DNA from 3 places in the Streptococcus sp. SN-1 genome. Region 1 is predicted to be linked to each of the others. Evidence: predicted binding sites of a transcription regulator. Region 1 holds the regulator's gene; each other region holds the start of a gene.
What was found. The regulator NrdR, encoded in region 1, represses ribonucleotide reductase genes. The targets are predictions, from matches to a motif close to ACACNATATATNGTGT.
Positions count from the first base shown of each region.

Region 2: a site for NrdR is predicted at 1,463-1,478, ahead of nrdD (anaerobic ribonucleoside-triphosphate reductase). Genes of this name have one in related genera too.
Region 3: a site for NrdR is predicted at 1,883-1,898, ahead of nrdH (glutaredoxin-like protein NrdH). Genes of this name have one in related genera too.

Region 1 covers NZ_AP028929.1:1,618,892-1,623,333, reverse strand. The annotation lists gene ACAM22_RS07235 (hypothetical protein) at 1-469, opposite strand, end outside; gene ACAM22_RS07230 (ABC transporter ATP-binding protein) at 485-1,180, opposite strand; gene ACAM22_RS07225 (GntR family transcriptional regulator) at 1,185-1,550, opposite strand; gene nrdR (transcriptional regulator NrdR) at 1,690-2,163, shown strand; gene ACAM22_RS07215 (DnaD domain protein) at 2,164-3,333, shown strand; gene dnaI (primosomal protein DnaI) at 3,334-4,230, shown strand; gene ACAM22_RS07205 (NADPH-dependent oxidoreductase) at 4,227-4,442, shown strand, end outside.
Region 2 covers NZ_AP028929.1:179,213-183,654, reverse strand. The annotation lists gene nrdD (anaerobic ribonucleoside-triphosphate reductase) at 1-1,403, opposite strand, end outside; gene ACAM22_RS00800 (damage-inducible protein CinA) at 1,523-3,061, opposite strand; gene cls (cardiolipin synthase) at 3,316-4,442, opposite strand, start outside.
Region 3 covers NZ_AP028929.1:1,162,572-1,167,013, reverse strand. The annotation lists gene nrdE (class 1b ribonucleoside-diphosphate reductase subunit alpha) at 1-1,471, opposite strand, end outside; gene nrdH (glutaredoxin-like protein NrdH) at 1,552-1,770, opposite strand; gene ACAM22_RS05140 (phosphocarrier protein HPr) at 2,121-2,384, shown strand; gene ptsP (phosphoenolpyruvate--protein phosphotransferase) at 2,390-4,123, shown strand; gene ACAM22_RS05130 (YkgJ family cysteine cluster protein) at 4,258-4,442, shown strand, end outside.

The DNA.
Region 1 (4,442 bases):
AGGATATACCTGTAAGAAAGATCTGAGGGAGATGTGTTTCTACAAATGTAATCACATAAGAAAGAGGGATCCATTCTGGAACCGTTATGGTCACAATAATAACAGCACTTAGAACTAGGATAGCAGTGCTAATCATCGACCAGATAAAGGCACCGACTAGTTTGGCTGTGATGATATGGTGTTCAGATACTGGAAGGGTCAAAGTCAGATAGCCTTGTCGGTCATAGACACTACCTTTGAATCGTTTAATAATCAAGAAAATGGTTGAAATCCCAAGTGTAATCATCAATCCACCAAAGACGAGAGCCAGAAAGAGAAGTAAGACAGGTTGGCTATCTTTGAAAGATACATAATTATAGTAGTGTACTTGCATTCCTATGAGAACGGAAAGAACTAGCACGGCAGCGTAAAGGGCTAAATACCACTTGTTAACATTTTTAAATTCGTAGCGAACTAAATTCCAAAACATAATAATCTCCTTTGCTTAGGCCTTAAATTCCTGACGGAAGAGTTGGTCAATGGATTCACCTGACTCATAGCGAATATCATCTACATTGCCTTGACGAACGACTTTTCCGTCTTTGAGGAAGACAATTTCATCCAAGATTGGCTCGATATCAGAAATCAAGTGGGTAGAAATCAAAACGGTAGAAGTTGGGGAGTAGTTGTTGATAATAGTATTGAGGATATACTCACGGGCTGCTGGATCGACCCCACCAATGGGTTCGTCTAGAACGTAGAGACGAGCATCCCGGCTCATAACCAAAATCAGTTGTACCTTTTCTTTGTTTCCTTTTGATAGTTTTTTGAGACGACTATTTTCATCAATGCCGAGGTCTGCAAGTAGATGATGGGCACGTTCAAGATTGAAATCTTTATAGAAGGTCTTAAAGTAGGTTAGGGCTTCCTTAACCTTCATTTGCTCATTGAGATAGGTCGTATCAGGTAAATAAGCTACGATAGCCTTGGTTGCTGGGCTTGGTTCCATATCGTTGATAAGGACACGTCCTTGATCTGGTTGTAAGAGGCCATTGATTAGTTTAATCAGGGTTGTTTTTCCTGAGCCATTTGGGCCGAGGAGACCGACAATTTTTCCAGCTGGAATGTCAAGAGAAACATTTTCAAGGGCTGGTGTTGCTCCATAAGATTTGGATACATTTTCAAATGCTAGTAATGACATAGGCTTAAACTCCTTTAATATAATCACTGACTACGCCTGGTAGTTCTTCTTTTTCATAGCCAAAATGGGTCATGGAGGAAACGAAGTGTTCCAATTCTTCTTCTGATAATTGTTTGCGCGATTGGGCGATTAGCTCCTTATCCTCAGTCACAAATCGTCCAGTTGTGCGCTTGCTGTAGACAAATCCTTCTCGTTCAAGGTCTGACAAGGCTCTTTGGATGGTGTTTGGATTGACACCCGCCTCGCTAGCGAGCTCTCTCACGGTTGGAAGTTGTTGATTGGGTTCTAGTGTATGGGAAACAATCTGAAGCTTGATTTTCTCCATAATCTGTAAATAGATGGGTTTTTTGTTGTCAAATGTCCAGGACATCTTGGTCTCCTTTCTTTTATCCTTTTGTCTTAATAAAATAATACAACAAAACAAAAAACTTGTCAAGCAAAAAGAAGAATTGTTTTGGGAATCGTTTAAAAAATGGTATAATGAAAAGAAAACGATAAGGAGGGAAAGGATGCGTTGTCCAAAATGTGGGGCTACCAAGTCAAGTGTTATCGATAGTCGCCAAGCAGAAGAAGGGAACACTATTCGTAGAAGACGTGAGTGCGACGAATGCCAGCACCGTTTTACAACCTACGAAAGAGTAGAAGAAAGAACCTTAGTGGTTGTTAAAAAAGATGGCACACGGGAACAGTTCTCCAGAGATAAAATCTTTAATGGGATTATCCGCTCAGCCCAGAAACGTCCTGTGTCAAGTGATGAAATCAACATGGTAGTCAATCGTATCGAACAGAAACTCCGTGGTCGAAATGAAAATGAAATTCAAAGTGAGGACATTGGTTCACTCGTCATGGAGGAGTTGGCTGAGTTGGATGAGATTACCTATGTACGTTTTGCCAGTGTCTATCGTAGTTTTAAGGATGTGAGTGAGCTAGAGAGCTTGCTCCAACAAATCACCCAGTCCTCTAAAAAGAAAAAGGAAAGATAAATGAAGCCAATTGACCGTTTTTCTTATCTAAAGAATAATCGGGTGTCGCAAGATACCTCATCTCTGGTACAGTGCTACCTCCCGATTATCGGTCAGGAGGCACTGAGCCTTTATCTTTATACAATCAGTTTTTGGGACAATGGCAGAAAAGAATACCTCTTTTCAAGCATTCTTAACCATCTCAACTTTGGAATGGATAGACTGATAAAATCCTTGAAAATCCTATCTGCTTTCAATCTCTTGACCCTCTATCAAAAGGGTAATGTTTATCAGCTAGCCCTCCATGCTCCTCTATCTAGTCAGGAATTCTTGGAACATCCTGTTTATCGCAGACTTTTGGAGAAGAAGATTGGTGATGCAGCTGTGGAGGATTTGAGGGTTGAAAGTGCTGAGGGAGAAGAAAGACCTGTCTCACTCAATCAAGTCTTTCCAGACTTGGCAGAACTGGGAAGTCAAGAAGACCTTGGTCTCAAGAAGAAAGTGGCCAACGATTTTGACTTGGACCATTTTCGTCAGCTTATGGCTCGAGATGGGCTTCGCTTTGTGGATGAGCAGTCCGATGTCTTAAACCTCTTTGCCATTGCCGAGGAGAAGAAATGGACTTGGTTTGAGACCTATCAACTGGCTAAGTCAACAGCTGTTTCCCAGGTTATTTCAACCAAACGCATGCGGGAAAAGATTGCTCAAAAACCTGTTTCCTCTGACTTTAGTTCTAAGGAAGCAACCATTATCAAAGAAGCCAAAAGCAAGACTGCCCTGCAGTTCTTGGCAGAAATCAAGCAAACACGCAAGGGAACCATCACCCAAACAGAAAGGGAACTCTTGCAACAGATGGCTGGCTTGGGCTTGCTGGACGAAGTCATTAATATCATTCTCTTGTTGACCTTTAATAAGGTGGATTCGGCAAACATCAATGAGAAATATGCCATGAAGGTAGCCAATGACTATGCCTATCAAAAGATTCATTCGGCAGAAGAGGCAGTCTTGCGCATTCGTGAGCGAGGACAGAAGAATCAGGCTCAAAAGGCTAGTAAACCGAGTCCTACCAAGTCCAATGTACCCAAGTGGAGCAATCCAGATTATAAGAATGAAACCAGCGAGGAAACTCGTCTGGAACTAGAACGTAAGAAACAAGAACTATTAGCTCGATTAGAAAAAGGAGGAGATTAGATGGAAAGTGTCGGAGACGTACTCAAACGTCAACCTAGCCGTTTTCATTATCAAGATTTGGTCCAGAAAATCATGCAGGACCCTGATGTTGCGGCCTTTATCCAGCAAGAATCCTTGACTTCAGAGGAATTAAATCGCAGTATCTCCAAGTTTAATCAATATATCACCGAGCGTGACAAGTTTCTCCGTGGGGATACGGATTATATTGCCAAAGGCTACAAGCCGATTTTGGTTATGAATCATGGCTATGCGGATGTTTCTTATGAAGAAACTCCTGAACTAATCGCAGCGGAAAAAGAAGCGGCTATTAAGAATCGTCTCAAGTTAATCAATCTGCCAGCCAGTCTCAGGAAAGCTAGTTTGGCTCAAGTTGATTTGGATGATTTGGGTCGCTTGCCAGTTTTTGAAAAGCTATTAGCCTTCGTGGAGCAATATCCAGCTATTCGAAAAGGTCTTTACCTATATGGAGACTTTGGTGTTGGTAAAAGTTTCATGGTTGCTGCCTTAGCCCATGATTTATCAGAAAAACGTGGTGTTTCATCAACTATCCTCCACTATCCTAGTTTTGTCATTGATGTCAAAAATGCTATCGGTGATGGTAATGTCAAGACCTTGGTAGATGAGATTAAACTGTCTGAAGTCCTGATTTTAGATGATATTGGTGCCGAGCAATCAACAGCTTGGGTGCGTGATGAAATCCTGCAAGTCATTCTTCAATATCGAATGCAGGAAAATTTACCGACCTTTTTCACCTCCAACTTCAACTTTGAAGATTTGGAGTTGCATTTCGCTAAAGGGAAGCATGGAAATGACGAAACCTGGGAGGCCAGACGGGTCATGGAACGCATCCGTTATTTGGCTGAGGAGACTCGTTTAGAAGGAGTAAACCGTCGATGACAGAAACAATCAAATTAATGAAGGCTCATACTTCAGTGCGCAGGTTTAAAGAGCAAGCCCTTCCTCAAGAAGACTTGACTGAAATCCTGACAGCAGCCCAAATGGCCTCGTCTTGGAAGAATTTCCAATCCTACTCTGTGATTGTGGTACGAAGTCAAGAGAAGAAAGATGCCTTGTATGAATTGGTGCCTCAAGAAGCCATTCGCCAGTCT
Region 2 (4,442 bases), 670 kb from region 1:
GTCGCTTCTTTAGTACGTTCGACACGGTAAACCAGAGCATCTTCTGCGATATTCATACGCTCGTTGAAGATTTCCCAGAACTTATTCATGTCACCATCAGACTCGAGAGCAATACGAGGTAAATTAACCGTCACAACTCCTAGGTTCATGCGACCTGAATTGACTTCTACACCATTTTCATCCTTCCACCCTTGAAGAAACGAACGGCAACCCATAGGCACCTTAAAAGAACCTGTCAAGTCAACAATCTTATCGTAAGACAAGACGTCTGGGTACATCCGCTTGGTTGCACACTCAAGAGCCAACTGCTTAATGTCGTAGTTGGGTGACCCTTCCTCTAAGTTGAGTCCTCTTTTAAGCGTGAAGATAAGTTTAGGGAAGATAGCTGTACGGTGTTCTGAACCAAGCCCCTTGATACGAATGTTTAAAATTGCCTTTTGAATTTCTCGTTCAAAACGATTGGTTCCCAGACCAAAACCTAGTGAAGTAAAAGGTGTTTGTCCGTTTGAAGTGAAGAGAGTATTGATTTCATACTCGAGAGATTGCATAGCATCATAGATGTCTTTTTGGGTTTTCTTCCAAGCGTAATCTTCCCGTTTTTCAGATAAAACCCACTCTTCTGCATCTTTGAGGTGTTTTTGGTAATTCTTCTCTGCATAAGGCGCCAAAACTTCATCAATACGGTCAGCTGAACAGCCCCCATACTGGCTAGAAGCAACGTTGGCAATGATTTGGGAAATCTGAGCTGTCGCAGTCTGGATAGACTTGGGACTTTCTACCTCTGCATTTCCAATCTTAAAACCATTTTCCAACATACCTTTAAAATCAATCAAACAGCAGTTGGTCATAGGAGTATAGGGGCTGTAGTCCAAATCATGATAGTGGATGTCCCCTTTTTGGTGGGCATTGGCTACGTGCTTAGGAAGCATTTGCAGTCCGATTGATTTCCCAACAATACCTGCTGTCAAATCACGCTGAGTGTTAAAGACATCACTGTCTTTATTAGCATTTTCATTGACAACTGCTTGATCTTTGTTGAGAAGTTTATGGATACTAAAGTTAATATCTGTCGCTTTTGAGCGCTCAAAATCCCTTTGTGTCCGATAAGTAATATACTCCTCAGCCAGTGCATATTCTTTGGCTTCAAGCAGTTCATGTTCTACGATATTTTGAATTTCGTAAATCTTAACCCCCTGTGGAAAGCGACTATGAATTTCTGTGACAATTCGCTCGGTCAGAGCATTTAGGCGTTTTTCGACCAAGGGTGTCACATCCATAACCTTGTCTGCCGCCTTGTGGAGAGCCTTGTCAATCTTGTCCACATCAAATACAACACGTCTCCCATCTCGTTTCTCGACGAAGAGAGTTGGCAAAATTGTAATTTTTTCTTCTAGTGCAATCATATGCATGCTCTTTTCTAAAATGTTCTTTCTAAAAAGTATTATACCACTCTAAAAAGAAAAATCAATATCTTGTGTTAAAAATCCTAAAATTTTTAAAAATACACAAGATATTGATTTAGTTATTTGATTTTATAGACTTTGAATTCTGAGTAATCTGTCTTTACTGGTTGATAATTTTCTTTCAAAATTGTTTCCACTTCAGACCAGACTGCTACCTTATCATTCACCACAATCACCTTAGGTTGTTTTTCTTTCAAGTCATTGAGTAGCTTATTCCGATTTTCCTCAGTTGCTGTATAGTGCAACGGGGACAAAATAGCCGATGGCGACAAGCGCTCACTCTTACGATAAAGAGTTGCAGTATCATCCCATGCATAGACAGCATCTTCCGTACTTGTCTCCTCTTTCACTAAATCAGCAAGACGCTCACGTTCTTGATAAGGTACTGGATAAAGGACAAACCTCATCAAAAAAGGAACAGCCAAAAGATATAACAAAGTTAAAATCGGTAAGTAAAGATTCCCCTTAGTATAGCGATGCCAGAGACTAACAGGCTCTTCTCTGCGTCTTCTTCTAACGCTACGACCACTCTGTTGCCCCTTGATATTGGACACTAAAAGCAGAAGAAAGACAGGGAAAATGAGCATCAAACGGGATGCATGTAGAGGATCCTGTGTAAAGAAAATCACTACCAAACCTAAAATCAGGAAGAGACTCGCAGGCACTGAGATGACATATAGTTTAGAGGATTTAGATTGAAAGAGACCTAAAAAGACAAAAACCAAAACTCCCATGCCAAGAGCCAACAACCCATAAAACAAAATATTTTCTAACAATGCCGAAACAGAAGTCAAACGAATGGAATGAATTGGATACAAAATTCCACTAATCGCATCCTCAAAACTTCCTGTTGCAACACTATAGTAAGCGGTTGGATAAAAGACCAGTGAGAAACCTAAAGCCACTGCAAGAAACTGATAAAATCCATGCGCAAAGCGTCTATGCCCAAGGTTAAAGACCAACAAGCCTAAACTCACTACAGCAATAAACAGGAGCGATGACAAAGGAGCAAAGAAAAATCCGCCTGCCAAAGCCAGCCCAATCCGTACAAACCCCTTGTCATGACTTGGATTGCTTAGATAAGCCGCAACTAAACTAAAGGCCGCGAATAAGAAAGGAAGCGCTAAAAGAGTCGCATAACCTCCACCAAAAGCAAGACCTGTAACCAGCATGTAAAAAATAGTCACCAGTTGTCCAGCTTGGTCTCCTTGCTCTGTCAAGGTGTCTGCCGATCGAAAGAGGAAAAATCCTCCTGCTACCAAGGCTAACCACTCAAAGATGGCAAAGAAAAATCCGCCCTGAGTCACGTAAGTCAGCAAATAATAAAGCAACCCCTGACTTCCATAATAGTCGCTGTAAATCTTCCCTGTCTGATGAAGGGCCCAACCTGCATAAAAATCCTGCACTTCCTGTGCACTCATTAAATCGAGTAATAGCGGTACTCCTAGAGTTATCCCCGTTACAAGCGTACTCCATAGTAAAATTTTCACCAAAGGAAGACGACTTGATTCACGATGATGCGATTCTTGTTCGATTTGGTATTCTAGAGGTTCATGATTTTCCTGATGAACTTCTTCTACTCTACCATACACACTCATATCGTTTCTCCTATTCAATTTATCTGTCTTAGTATATCAAAAAGACCTAGAATTGTCAGCTTGCGATGGGTGTTTGAGTGATTTTTTGCATAGTTTCACAAAAGTTTCAATTTCCCGAAATCGGTGTAAATGCGTCTGTTTAAATGTCAGGATATAATCCAATTCTTTCTGAGTCAGCATCGTTCCTCCTACATCTTCTTATTCGTAAAAGGCAAGAAAAATAGGACTGGTTTGTGTCCTAAGTCCTAGATTTCTTATAAGATAGGGGCGAATAACTGGGCGATTTCCTTAATCAATTTTTGATACCAGCTATTTTTTATCGTATGAGGGAAAATTTCTTGAGATACTGAAAAAATCTCCTGAAAATCTTTTTGAATCTCTGTGATTGACTCTGTTTTATATAGCAAAACTGCATCTTCATAGTGATGAAGCAAACTTCTATAATCTAAGTTAATGGTTCCAACTGCAGCAAAGTCCTTGTCCACTAAGATTTGTTTACTGTGGATAAAGCCTGGACTGTACTCAAAAATCCTTACTCCTGCTGACAACAAATCCAGATAGGCCCCTCTTGTGATGAGTTGGATTAATTTCTTATCTGGAATGAAAGGTGTCACGATACGGACATCAACACCCCTCATGGCTGCATTTTTAATACTCTCTGTTAAATCATAGTCAATAATCAAATAAGGCGTTGTGATATAGACTGAATCAGTGGCCTGATTAATCAAACTTTGATAAACTTTTTTCCCTACCTGAGTACGGAAGATGGGCTTGGGTCCACTACCGTAAGGAATGCAGAGTCCTTGGCTAGAACGAGGTTGGTTTTCCAAGTGATACTGGTCAAAATCGCTGATTTCCCCACGATTGATATACCAAGTCATCAAAAAGAGACGGGTTAGAGCCTTGACACCAGGGCCATCTAAGCGAATCCCAGTGTCCTTCCAATAGCCAAAGCGTTCTACATGATTGATGTACTCATCGGCTAAGTTAATCCCTCCTGTATACGCTATCTGACCATCTATGACAAGGATTTTACGATGGTCTCGATTATTGTAAGCTACTGTCAAACGAGGAATCACCTTATTAAACTTATGGACCTCAATTCCTCGACTACGAAGCTGAATAGTATAATCCCCAGGTAAAGTCGCCATACAACCGATATCATCATAGAGCATCTTGACCTCGACACCCTGAGCTGCCTTTTGCTCTAGTATATCTAGTATACTATTCCACATCAGACCTTCTTCGACAATATAGTACTCTAGAAAGATAAATTTCTCAGCTTTCTTGAGATCTTCCAACATATGTTGCCACATGCTTTCACCCGAAGAAAAGAATTGTGAGTCGGTTCGATCATACACATCAGCATTGCTATCCATAC
Region 3 (4,442 bases), 460 kb from region 1:
AGATGCTGGTAAACTCAACAGACTCAGGTGATCCATACTCAATCAGTTGTTGGGCAAGGTAGCTGTGAAGTCCCATGGCACCAAGACCAAAGGTATGAGCTTGGCTATTTCCGTGGTCGATAGTAGGAACAGCTACAATGTGTGAACTATCTGTAACGAAAGTAAGGGCACGAACCATAGCACGGATTGAGCGACCAAAATCAGGTGAGGTCATCATATTGACTACGTTGGTTGAACCAAGGTTACATGAAACGTCCGTTCCCATTTGAAGGAATTCTTGAGCATCGTTGATCAAGCTTGGTTCTTGGACTTGAAGAATCTCAGAACACAAGTTACTCATGATAATCTTACCATCAACAGGATTTGCACGGTTAGCCGTATCGATGTTGACTACATAAGGGTAGCCAGACTCTTGTTGCAATTTAGAGATTTCAGTTTCCAAATCACGCGCCTTGATTTTTGTCTTACGGATTTTTGGATTTGCGACCAATTCATCGTATTTTTCAGTGATGTCGATGTAGTTAAATGGCACACCGTATTCAAGTTCTACAGAGTATGGGCTGAAGAGGTACATTTCTTCATTTTTACGTGCTAATTCGTAGAATTTATCGGGTACTACAACACCAAGTGAAAGGGTCTTAACACGAACTTTTTCATCGGCGTTTTCTTTCTTAGTTGAAAGGAAGGCGATAATATCTGGGTGGAAGACGTTGAGGTAGACAACACCAGCACCTTGACGTTGACCCAATTGGTTTGAGTAAGAGAAGCTATCTTCGAAAAGTTTCATAACTGGAACGACCCCAGAAGCAGCTCCTTCATAGCCTTTGATAGGTGCACCAGCTTCACGAAGGTTGCTGAGGGAAATTCCCACACCACCACCGATACGTGAAAGTTGAAGAGCTGAGTTGATAGAACGTCCAATAGAGTTCATATCATCTGTGACCTGAATCAAGAAACAGGATACCAACTCCCCACGACGAGCACGTCCAGCATTCAAGAAGGAAGGAGTAGCAGGTTGGTAGCGTTGGTGGATGATTTCATTGGCAATATCGATGGCAATAGCTTCATTCCCATCAGCAAAATAAAGGGCGTTAAAGAAGACACGGTCTTCCATGCTTTCAAGATAATATTCACCGTCGTTAGTTTTCAAAGCATACTGATTGTAAAATTTATAGGCTGCCATGAAAGACTTGAATTGGAAGTTTTGGTCTTTGATAAATTGAGACAATTCTTCCAAAAATTCTGGACGGTATTTCTTGATAAAGGCTGTTTCGATGTAGTTGTGTTCAATGAGGTAGTTGATTTTATCCTTGATTGAATCAAAAACCATAGTGTTTGGAACTACATTTTCTTTAAAGAAGGCATCCAAGGCTTCCTTATCTTTATGAAGCATGATTTGTCCATTGACAGGACGGTTGATTTCGTTATTGAGACGGAAGTAAGTCACGTCCTCAAGATGTTTTAATCCCATAAAATTTCCCTTATCTAATTACAAAAGAAAGGCTTCTAAGTTAGCCCTAGAAGCAGTTTCTTCTGGATGATGTACTAAGATTATGCTAATTGTTTCAGTTTTCCTGGTTGGAAACCTGAAAAGACTTCAGTTGGTGTTTGGATAACAGGAGCTGCGCTGAAACCGAGCTCTTTAACTTGATCGATGTATTCAGGTTGCTCATCAAGATTGATTTCACGATAAGCGACATTATTACTGTCCAAGAAGCGTTTGGTCATTTTACATTGGACACAGTTGTTTTTAGAATAAACGGTTACCATTGTGTAACTCCTCTTTCAAAATAGATTACTTTCTTAGTATATCAGAAAATAAATTTTTGTCAATGATTTAAAACTAAATATAGTGGTCAATTTTTCTACTCAAGGCCACAAAACACAATATGTAGTGTTTGTTTTGTGAAATAGTAATGATTATCCTACAAGTAGTTTTTTGGAAAACTATATCCTGTGTTTTGTTATCTAGAATAGAAGATTTTCAGGAAGTTATCTGAAAGGAAATCGAATAAATCCCATAAAATGCTTGAAAAAAATCCTAGAAGATGATATAATACCAAATTGTAAGGGTTATCACATATAACTCAAAAAAGAAAGAACAAAAGGAGAGTCAAACTATGGCTTCTAAAGATTTCCACGTAGTGGCAGAAACAGGTATTCACGCACGTCCAGCAACATTGTTGGTACAAACTGCTAGCAAATTTGCTTCAGATATCACTCTTGAGTACAAAGGTAAATCAGTTAACCTTAAATCAATCATGGGTGTTATGAGTCTTGGTGTTGGCCAAGGTGCTGACGTAACTATCTCAGCTGAAGGTGCAGATGCAGATGACGCTATCGCTGCAATCTCAGAAACAATGGAAAAAGAAGGATTGGCATAAGGAAAATGACAGAAATGCTTAAAGGAATCGCGGCATCTGACGGTGTTGCAGTTGCAAAAGCATATCTACTCGTTCAACCGGATTTGTCATTCGAGACTATTTCAGTCGAAGATACAAACGCAGAAGAGGCTCGTTTGGATGTAGCTCTTGAAGCTTCTCAAAACGAGCTTTCTCTTATCCGTGAGAAAGCTGTAGGTACGCTTGGTGAAGAAGCGGCTCAAGTTTTTGACGCTCATTTGATGGTTCTTTCTGACCCAGAATTGATTGGTCAGATTAAAGAAACAATCCGTGCTAAGAAAGTCAATGCAGAAGCAGGTCTTAAAGAAGTGACTGACATGTTCATCACTATCTTTGAAGGTATGGAAGACAACCCATACATGCAAGAACGTGCAGCGGATATCCGCGACGTGACAAAACGTGTATTGGCAAACCTTCTTGGTAAGAAATTGCCAAACCCAGCTTCTATCAACGAAGAAGTAATCGTAATTGCGCATGACTTGACACCATCTGATACAGCTCAATTGGACAAAAACTTTGTAAAAGCTTTTGTAACTAACATCGGTGGACGTACAAGCCACTCAGCTATCATGGCACGTACACTTGAAATTGCAGCTGTATTGGGAACAAATAACATCACTGAAATCGTTAAAGACGGTGATATCCTTGCCGTTAACGGAATCACTGGTGAAGTGATTATCAACCCAACAGATGAACAAGCGGCTGAATTTAAAGCAGCTGGTGAAGCTTATGCTAAACAAAAAGCTGAATGGGCACTTTTGAAAGATGCTCAAACAGTGACTGCTGACGGTAAACACTTCGAGTTGGCTGCTAACATCGGTACTCCAAAAGACGTTGAAGGTGTTAACAACAATGGTGCAGAAGCTGTTGGACTTTACCGTACAGAGTTCTTGTACATGGATTCTCAAGATTTCCCAACAGAAGACGAGCAGTATGAAGCATACAAGGCTGTTCTTGAGGGAATGAATGGTAAACCAGTCGTTGTTCGTACAATGGATATCGGTGGAGATAAGGAACTTCCTTACTTCGATATGCCACACGAAATGAACCCATTCCTTGGATTCCGTGCCCTTCGTATCTCTATTTCTGAAACTGGAGATGCAATGTTCCGTACACAAATCCGTGCCCTTCTTCGTGCTTCTGTTCATGGTCAATTGCGTATCATGTTCCCAATGGTTGCCCTCTTGAAAGAATTCCGTGCAGCTAAAGCAGTTTATGAAGAAGAAAAAGCAAACCTTCTTGCTGAAGGTGTTGCAGTTGCGGATGACATCCAAGTTGGTATCATGATTGAAATCCCTGCAGCAGCTATGCTTGCAGACCAATTTGCAAAAGAAGTAGACTTTATGTCAATTGGTACAAACGACTTGATCCAATACTCAATGGCAGCAGACCGTATGAATGAGCAAGTTTCATACCTTTACCAACCATATAACCCATCAATCCTTCGCTTGATCAACAACGTTATCAAGGCAGCACACGCTGAAGGTAAATGGGCTGGTATGTGTGGTGAGATGGCTGGTGACCAAAAAGCTGTTCCACTTCTTGTCGGAATGGGCTTGGATGAGTTCTCTATGTCAGCAACATCAGTCCTTCGTACACGTAGTTTGATGAAGAAATTGGACACTGCTAAGATGGAAGAGTACGCTAACCGTGCCCTTACAGAGTGTTCAACAATGGAAGAAGTTCTTGAACTTCAAAAAGAATACGTTAATTTCGATTAATGTCATTAACCTTGTAACCTAGTTGCAAGGTTTTTTTGACGCATTTTAGAAAAGTATAGTCTTATAAAGTACACTTTTAAATGCTCCGGAGGCATGGTATAATAGGGGAAAGTAATTAGAATAAGAGAGAAGCCATGTCTAAAGAAATTGATATTGAGTACTACCACCAGCTAGCCTTGCAAAAGCAGAAGGAGCATCGAAAAGTTTTAGCAAATTTAAAGAAAAAGCCACCAAAAAATCTAGATAAGATAGCCCAGCAGATTCACGAGGAAGTCTTTGCGGAGATTGATTGTACGGCCTGTGCTAACTGTTGTAAGAC